Regions from separate parts of the Arthrobacter sp. zg-Y916 genome, predicted to be linked through region 1. Evidence: riboswitches for the same ligand, from Rfam matches in the RefSeq annotation. Region 1 holds a riboswitch; the other holds the start of a gene.
The links. A riboswitch is a leader RNA that binds a small molecule or an ion and turns the genes downstream of it on or off. The one in region 1 is predicted to bind S-adenosylmethionine.
Positions count from the first base shown of each region.

Region 2: another riboswitch for S-adenosylmethionine. It lies ahead of LOC59_RS02260 (hypothetical protein); the one in region 1 lies ahead of LOC59_RS15135 (methionine ABC transporter ATP-binding protein).

Region 1 is NZ_JAJJOD010000010.1:16,983-21,166, reverse strand. Features, by position in the region: gene LOC59_RS15145 (NtaA/DmoA family FMN-dependent monooxygenase) at 1-257, opposite strand, end outside; gene LOC59_RS15140 (methionine ABC transporter permease) at 295-960, opposite strand; gene LOC59_RS15135 (methionine ABC transporter ATP-binding protein) at 953-1,744, opposite strand; SAM riboswitch class I at 1,841-1,943, opposite strand; gene LOC59_RS15130 (SAP domain-containing protein) at 2,103-2,672, shown strand; gene LOC59_RS15125 (CoA-binding protein) at 2,669-3,085, opposite strand; gene LOC59_RS15120 (alpha/beta fold hydrolase) at 3,169-3,942, opposite strand; gene LOC59_RS15115 (TetR/AcrR family transcriptional regulator) at 4,095-4,184, shown strand, end outside.
Region 2 is NZ_JAJJOD010000001.1:470,928-475,111, forward strand. Features, by position in the region: gene LOC59_RS02250 (3-hydroxyacyl-CoA dehydrogenase family protein) at 1-805, shown strand, start outside; gene LOC59_RS02255 (hypothetical protein) at 871-1,467, opposite strand; gene LOC59_RS02260 (hypothetical protein) at 1,506-1,892, opposite strand; SAM riboswitch class IV at 1,910-2,042, opposite strand; gene LOC59_RS02265 (SGNH/GDSL hydrolase family protein) at 2,112-3,104, opposite strand; gene paaZ (phenylacetic acid degradation bifunctional protein PaaZ) at 3,365-4,184, shown strand, end outside.

The DNA of each region.
Region 1 (4,184 bases):
CGGCGCACGTGGGAAGCCCAGCCGCCGTCGTGGTTTCCGTACAGGCCCACCACATCGGCGAAGAAGAGGGCGTCGAACTTGGCGTCTTCGAGCTGGCGGGCCAGGTCCGTCCAGAACCCCAGCTCGTTGAAGCGGTGCTGTCCGGCGTCCGGATGGCGCCACTGGCCGCCGCGGATGTGGCTGGTGGTGTTCATCAGGAAGGCGTTCAGCAGCAGGCGCGGACGCGGCCCGGAAAAACGGGTACTCGGAGTACTCACGGTGGTTCCGTTCTGTAGAAGTCGGTTGGAGGAGAAGCTAGAGGCGCTTGTCAGCGCGGCGGGAGAACCAGGAGCCGCCCAGCTGCACGGCCTGGACCAGCAGGACCATCAACACAATCGCGGTGAGCATCAGCCCGGTTTCGTAGCGGTAGTAGCCGTACCGGATGGCGAAGTCGCCGATTCCGCCGCCGCCCACCAGGCCGGCCATGGCCGAGTAGGAGATGAAGCTGACGGTCATGATGGTGACGGAACTGATCAGGGCCGGACGCGCTTCGACCAGCAGGACATCGCGGACGATCTGCCCGCGGGTGGCTCCCATGGACCGGGCGGCCTCCACCACGCCGCCGCCGAGAGCGGTGATGTTCTGTTCCACGAACCGGGCGAAGTAGGGGATGGCGTTGATGGTCAGCGGCACGATTACCGCCGCGGTGCCGATGGTGGTGCCCACCACGAACCGGGTGAACGGAATGATGGCGATCAGCAGGATCAGGAACGGAAAGGACCGGACCAGGTTCACCAGTGAATCCAGCACCCGGTGAAGCCGGGGTTTGTGGACCAGTCCGTCCGGTCCGAGGGCGAAGAGCAGGACACCCAGCGGGGTTCCGATCAGAACCGCCAGCGGAATGGCGACGACGAGCATGGTTCCGGTCTGGCCCAGTGCCGCGAGCAGTTCGGGCCAGACTTCGGCAATGCGCTCAAGCAACGCGGGCTCCTTCCCGGCGGGCAGCCCGGTCCAGGGTGATCTCGTCGGAGATCAGGTACCGTCCGATCGAGGTGGCCGGGGTGAACCCGGGCCGGACAAGCTCCGTGAGCGCAAACTGTTCCACGACCCGTCCCTCCTCCATGACGGCCACGTTGTCCGCAATGGCCTTGATGACGTTCATTTCGTGCGTCACCACCACGATCGTGATGCCGAACCGCGCGTTGACGTCGGAAAGGTACTGCAGCACGGACGCGGTGGTGCGGGGGTCGACGGCGGAGGTCGGCTCATCGCACAGCAGCACCTTGGGCCGGGTGGCCAGGGCCCGGGCGATGGCAACCCGCTGCTTCTGCCCGCCGGAGAGCTTGGCCGGGTAGGTTCCTGCCTTCTCCGAGAGGTCGACGACGGCGAGCGCCTCCAGTGTGCGGCGCCGGCGCTCGGCAGCGTTCTTCACTCCCGCGAATTTCAGCGAGAGCTCCACGTTCTGCGCGGCCGTGCGGTTGTTCAGCAGGTTGAAGTGCTGGAAGATCATCCCGATCTCATGCCGTGCTGCGCGCAGCTCGGCATCCGCCAGGCCGGTCAGGTCCCTTCCGTCGACCAGGACCCGGCCCGAGGTGGGACGTTCCAGGAGGTTGATGTTGCGCAGCAGCGTGGATTTGCCCGCACCGGAAAACCCGATGATGCCCTGGATGCTGCCTTTGGGGATGTCCAGGGACACGTTGTCCACGGCGGTGAAACTGGATCCGCCGGTGTCAAAAACGGTCGAAACATTCTCGATCCGGATCATGCTCTCCTCCTTCAGGTTGTGAAGGCGCGCGCCGCGGAGTCCACAGCTTCAGCGCGCCGGAGCACGTTTGAAGGGGACCAAAAGATAGCGGGTGCTTCTCCATCGGTCCTGGCGGTAGCACCCCTCTGCTCCGAATGAATTACGGAAGGGGTTGCTGCGGCGTCACGGAGCCAGGTCTCTCAGCCGCTCTGGATGGTTACGGGTTCATGCTGACCGCTGGCGGGAGCCCGCGCAATGTTGTGACCGCACATGACGCAGTGCGTCCGTGCGTGACGTGCATCACCTGGGTCACCAAGAGTTTCCTCGTCTACGGCGCGGGCTGGGGCCTGCGGCATCTTCGTCGGGCAGGATGGAAGGCGTGATTCCGCCGCAGCGCCCGCCGCTTTCCACCGATCTCAGCGAGACGCAGTTCCTCCGCTGGTATTGGCTGAAGGAGGAATTGCAGGGCTTCGCCCGGGCAAACGGCCTCAGCGCCGCCGGCTCAAAGGCCACTGTCAGCTCACGCGTCGCGGCTTGCCTGGCCGGACGCCCCCGGGCGGAAGCGCCCGCCCGCCCACCGCGCAGGCCTGCGCCGTTGGTCCCGCCGCTGACGATTCATACGGTGGTTCCTGCCGGGCATCCGTGCAGCCAGGTGCTCCGGGAGTTCTTCGTCAATGCGCTGGGGCCCGGTTTCCGGTTTGATGCGCCCATGCGGGCGTTCTTCGCCGACAATGACGGAACTGCGACGCTGGCCGCGGCGCGGGACCACTGGCATGCCACCCGGTCAGGGGATGCCCGGCCAATCGGGCCGCAGTTTGAGCTGAACCGGTTCTCCCGGGACTGGCACGCCTCCCACCCCGGCGGCACCCGGGACCAGATGCTCACGGCGTGGAAAACCCACCGTTCACTGCCGGTGGACCTGCGCCCGGCCGCTCCGGCGGGGCCTTAGAGCCCGTAGCGTCCCGCTTCAATGACGGGGCAGGTATCCATGACGACGTCGAGCCCCGCTTCGGCGGCGCGCTGGGCGGCCGCCTCATCCACGACGCCGAGCTGCAGCCAGACGGCCTTGGCACCGATGTCGATGGCCTGGTCCACAATGTCCCCCACCCGGGCCGAATTCACGAAACAGTCGACGACGTCGATCTGGCCCGGGATCTCGGCCAGCCTGGTGTAGCCCTTATTGCCGAAGACGTCGTCGCCCGCCAGGTTCACCGGGACGATCTCCATCCCCAGCGAGTCCTGGACAAATCTGGAGACGCCGACTGCCGGACGCAGCGGATTGTTCGAGAGACCTACCACTGCCCAGCGTCCCTTGGATGAGAGCAGGCGGGATATAACCTCGGGATCATTGCGGTGTGCCATTCTGGCCCTCCCTCCGGTTGGAACTCAACGGGTCTACAGCGTACGCGCCGTCCTGCGACTGGTCGATCAGGCGTCCGCGGCCTTTATTCCAGGAAGTCGTTGACCGCCTCGGCAAGCACTGCATCGTCCAGTCCGTGCCAGGATCCCTCGAGCAACTGGAAAGAACCCTCCGGGAGGATTTCGGCCGTCTCGCGGGCCCAGCCCTGCAGCCGGGCATCGCTGCCGCTGCTGGCCAGCACCAGGACCGGAACATGAATGCCGGTGAGGGATTGGATGTCGGTTTCCAGCATGAGGGTGAGATCGTAGGAGATGGTGTGCGCCGCCGGCTCGAAAGGTGAGGGTTCGGATTGCTCGATGAGTTCCTCCGGAACACCGATGGACTCCTGGAACAGGCGCACGGCTCCCGCCCGGTCCTCGGCGTCGATCAGGGCTTCAAGCTGCGGCCGGATGTCAGGCCCTGCCGAGCCTTCCTGGGAGAGCGGCGGTTCGACGGCAATGACGCTGGAGACAACCGCTGATTCCGAAGCGGCGCGGAGGGCAAGGATCGCTCCCGAGGAGGTTCCCAGCAGGTCCGCCGATCCACCCGCGGCCTGCACGACGGCCAGCAGGTCATCCACCTCGGATTCGGGGGTGTATTCCTCCCCGTCCCCGCTTTCGCCCTTACCCCTGCGGTCATACGTGTAGACGGTGTGGCCCTCTGCCAGCAGTTCGGCAACCCCGGCCAGGCCGGAGGTGGTCCGGTCCATCATGATGGGATCCACCACCACCAGCGGCGGACCCTGGCCGTGACGTTCCCAGGCGATGGGCGTTCCGTCCGCGGACAGTACGCGTCCCGATGCGTCAGCTGCTGGATCCATGGGATTCTCCTTCGCCGGGGCGGGCCGCCGCTGGCCCTGCCTCCACCGTAGGAGCGCGTGCAGGCTGGGTCAATGCTCCTAAAGATACGGTCATCAAGCGCTCGTGCAGGCCTTGAGGTATACACTGTAAACACGCTACGGAAGGGACGGTCGTGCCCCACAAGCAACCGCAACCACTGAACGCCGCCGCCATCACGGAAGCCGGCGTCCGGATTGCCGACGCCGACGGCCTGGACGGCGTC
Region 2 (4,184 bases), on a different contig from region 1:
GGGCGCGGGCATTGCCCACGCCTTCTGCACCGCCGGTGCCGCCGTCGTCGTGGTTGAGCGCGATGAGCAGGCAGCCAGCGCAGCGTACGAGCGCGTTGCCTCCAACCTCGCTAAGAGCGTTGAGCGCGGCACCACGGACGAGACCCTCGATGCCCTGGTTGCCAGGCTCAGCGTCTCCACCGATTATGCAGACTTCGCCGGCTCAGGCCTGGTCGTCGAGGCAGTTCCGGAAGACTTCGCCCTGAAGGCTGCCGCGCTGGCCGCTGTGGAGGAGCATTTGGGCGACGGCGCCTGGCTCGCCTCCAACACGTCCTCGCTGTCAGTTTCGGAGCTGGCCGAAAAGCTGCAGCGTCCGGAGCGCTTCTGCGGCCTGCACTTCTTCAACCCGGTTCCTGCCTCCACCCTGATCGAGGTGGTCCTGGGCAAGCAGACTTCCGAAGAGCTCGCCGAGGCCGCCCGAACCTGGGTGGCCGACCTGGGCAAGACTCCCGTCGTCGTCAATGACGCTCCGGGCTTCGCCAGCTCCCGCCTGGGTGTGGCGATCGCGCTCGAGGCGATGCGCATGGTCGAAGAGGGTGTTGCGTCCGCTGAAGACATCGACGCGGCCATGGTCCTGGGCTACAAGCACCCGACCGGCCCGCTGAAGACCACGGATATTGTGGGGCTGGATGTGCGCCTCGGCATCGCCGAGTACCTGGCCTCCACACTCGGCCCGCGCTTCGAGCCGCCGCAGATCCTGCGGGACAAGGTGGCCCGCGGCGAGCTTGGCCGCAAGACCGGCAAGGGGTTCTTCGACTGGAGCTAGTTTCATAATGAGCGGCAGCCCGCATCCTTCGCCCCTGTGAGGCCGGAGCATGCGGGCTGCTGCCGTTAAGGCCGCTGTTCGGCTTCTGCCGTGGGAGACTGCGGGCGTGCGGCATCAATGCCGGCAAGCCAGCCCGGAGCCCTGCCGCCCTGCGGGGGCTGCAGGGCCGCGGCGTCAAAACCGCTGGTCTGCAGCAGCCAGGAAACCAGGGAGTTCGAGTTCCACATGTCGCCGCCGGGCACCTTCGCGCCCCACACCTTCAGGGGCACCTGCGGCACCCGGGCAAGCAGGGCCTCGGCCCCGGCAGCGTCCAGATTGAACACGAGGGCCGGTTCCGGCGCAAAGGCGAGGTCCGGTATGACCCCGTTCGGCCAGCACCGCACCTCGTACCGGAACAGCCTGAGCCGTCCGAGGGACCGGAGTCCCACTGGTCCCGTGGCCACGACTCCGAGCGGACCGGTGCCCTGGCCCCACGCCGGGGTCATTTCAATCGCATAGCGGGAACCGCTCGCGGTGACTTCCAGTGCTGCGTGGAACAGGGGCCGGGGACGTCGCCGCTCGCGCAGCGCGCGCCAGAGCTCCCACCAGCGGCTGGTGTGGACCACCAGATGGCCGCCGGCACCAACCGGGAGCCACCACAACCGCACCTGGGCTGTGTCCATCCGGCCCCTTCCCCTAAACAATCCGCCCAAGTATTGCCCTACGCGGAATCGCTGTCCTGCATCCTCAGATCATGTCGCGGAACCCGTCCCCGGCAGGGAGCCGCCCGCCCGGTAGTAGCCAAGTAGAAAAAAGAACTCCGGTTGCGGCCTTCGAAGGCGCCCGGGACCATCAGGGACGAATACCGGGGGCACCACTGGGGCTGCCCGGGGCTGAGCGCGAGGGCTTCGGCGAGGAGCGGAATGTCGTGGTGCCACATGAGCTGCTGCTGCCCGGCGATTATCAGGTAGATCAGGTCCAGCTCCGGATCGGCGTGGACTTCGACGTCGATCCAGTCCTCGTAGCGGTTGAGCCGGCCGCCGTGGATCCAATGGATCTTGTGGCCGGGGGAAAAGGCGGTGCAGCGCGGGTCACTGGAGGGAAGCACAGCGTGTCCTTCGAAAGAGAGTGTCCTTGCCCGCTCCGGTTGGACGCGGGCCGCTTCGTCATCCGAACCACCCGCCGAACAGTGGGGTTGGTGCATGGCCAGTCGGAGCTTTTCCGCACCGGGAAGGTGCGGAGGCCATGTCTCGTGAAGCATTGATTACGTTAGCAGGTGCCGGTGGCACCCGTCCCTTGCCGCGTCTTGTTTCGGCAATGACAACGGTTACCGCCGGCCGCGGCAGTGGCCCTTCCCATGCCCCAGATGGACATCTGCGGTGATGGCCGCCAGGTAGCCTTCGCGGTAGCCGGTGGCATTCGGGTGCAGCTGAAACTCGCTGCCCAGGGCGATGATCCATGGATCCGCGGACCCCACGCCGTGCCCGGCGAACTCATCCGTGACATCCACGAAGGTTTCTCCGCGCTGTACCTGTCCGGCCAGCACCGCGTTAAGCGCGTCCGTCCCCTGGCTGAACAGTGCCACCGCCTCCGGGCTGAGCGGTCCCGCGGTTCCGGCCTCGAACAGGTACGGATAACCGACGAGTACCAGTTCGGCCCGCGGCGCGAGTTCACGAATCTGGCGGAGGGATTCCTGCAGCTGCGCCGTGAGGGTGGTTTGCGCGTAAGCGGTCGCACTCGCAATGGCGGGTGCACAGGTTTCCGGCAGCACCGGACCGATGCAGGCCTGAACGACGGCGCCGAATTGAACGTCATTGCCGCCAATCGTGACGGTGACCAGGTCGGTGCCGCGGTTCAGGGAACCATCCGCGCGCAGGGCGGCGATCTGCTCCGGCAGGTCCACGGGTCCGGCGGGAGCGCCCGGGGGAGTGCTCGACGCCGTCGCGCCGGCACACGTCACATCCGCCTCCCGATCCACCCGGCGAAGGGCATCCAGCAGGGCCGGGTACCCTTCTGCAGTCCGGCCGCAGGCATCGAGGAGCGGCCCGCCGCCAAAGCCCGACGCGTAGGAGTCACCCAGGGCAACGTAATCCACTTCTCCGCCGCGGTCCCTGTCTCGATCCCAGCCCCGATCCCAGCCCCGGTGGTGGTCCCACCCGCGGTCCCGGTCCCACCCGCGGTCCCGGTCCCACCCGCGGTGGTGGCCGCGGTCCTGTCCGCCCGCAGCCGCCGGAGCCGCAACCCCGCCAGCAGTTAGGACACTTCCAAGAAGCAGCACCAGTCCTGCTTTCGTCCAGCCGCGCATCGGGTTCCGGTTCATCGTCGTACCTTCCGTCGTCGTCCGGGCCCACGGTAGCGCCGGCGCGGACAGGAGCAAACACGTGGTGTGGCAGCCGGGGCAGCCGCGAGTCAAAAAGCCGGATCCCGGGCTTGGCATAGTGTGCCGCAGGGCACTCTCATGTAGGCTGGATTCATTACCGACCGTCCGGTCAGTTATCGCTGTGTCCGGCGGAAGCCGCAGCCAGCGGAACTCGCCCGGTCAGGAAAACGAACGTCCAGTATCGAAAGGGTCCGTCAAAGATGACCTCAACCGCCATAGACGTGCAAGTCGTCCCCAGCTTCGTCCAGGACGAGTGGTGGACCCCGGAAAGCGCCGCCGCAAACCCAACTGAGGTCCGGGACGCCAGCACCGGTGAAATCCTCGCCCTGGTGTCGACCGACGGACTGGACATTGCAGCCGCCGTGGAGCACGGCCGCACCGTGGGCCACCGCGGACTGGCCGGCCTGACCTTCCACCAGCGTTCGCTGAAGCTGAAGGAACTGGCCCAGTACCTGAACGGCCGCCGGAAGGAACTTTACGAAATCTCCGCCCGCACCGGCGCCACCAAGATCGACTCCCTGGTGGACATCGACGGCGGCATTGGCGTGCTCTTCACGTTCGGCTCCAAGGGACGCCGCGAACTGCCCAACTCCACGGTCGTCATCGACGGCGCCGCCGAGGTGCTTTCCAAGGACGGCTCCTTCATCGGCGAGCACGTCTACACCTCGATCCCCGGCGTCGCCGTGCAGATCAACGCCTTCAACTTCCCGGTCTGGGGCATGCTCGAGAAGTTCGCTCCTGCGTTCATCGCCGGCGTTCCCACCATCGTGAAGCCCGCAACGCCCACCGGCTACCTCTCCGAAGCCGCAGTGCGCATGATGATCGAATCCGGGATCCTTCCGGCAGGTTCACTGCAGCTGATCTCCGGCTCCGCCCGGGACCTGCTGGACCACCTCGACTACCGTGACATGGTCTCCTTCACCGGCTCGGCGTCGACCGCCAACAAGCTGAAGAACCACACCAACGTCATCGAAGGCGGGGTGCGCTTCACCAGCGAAACCGATTCGCTGAACGCCTCCA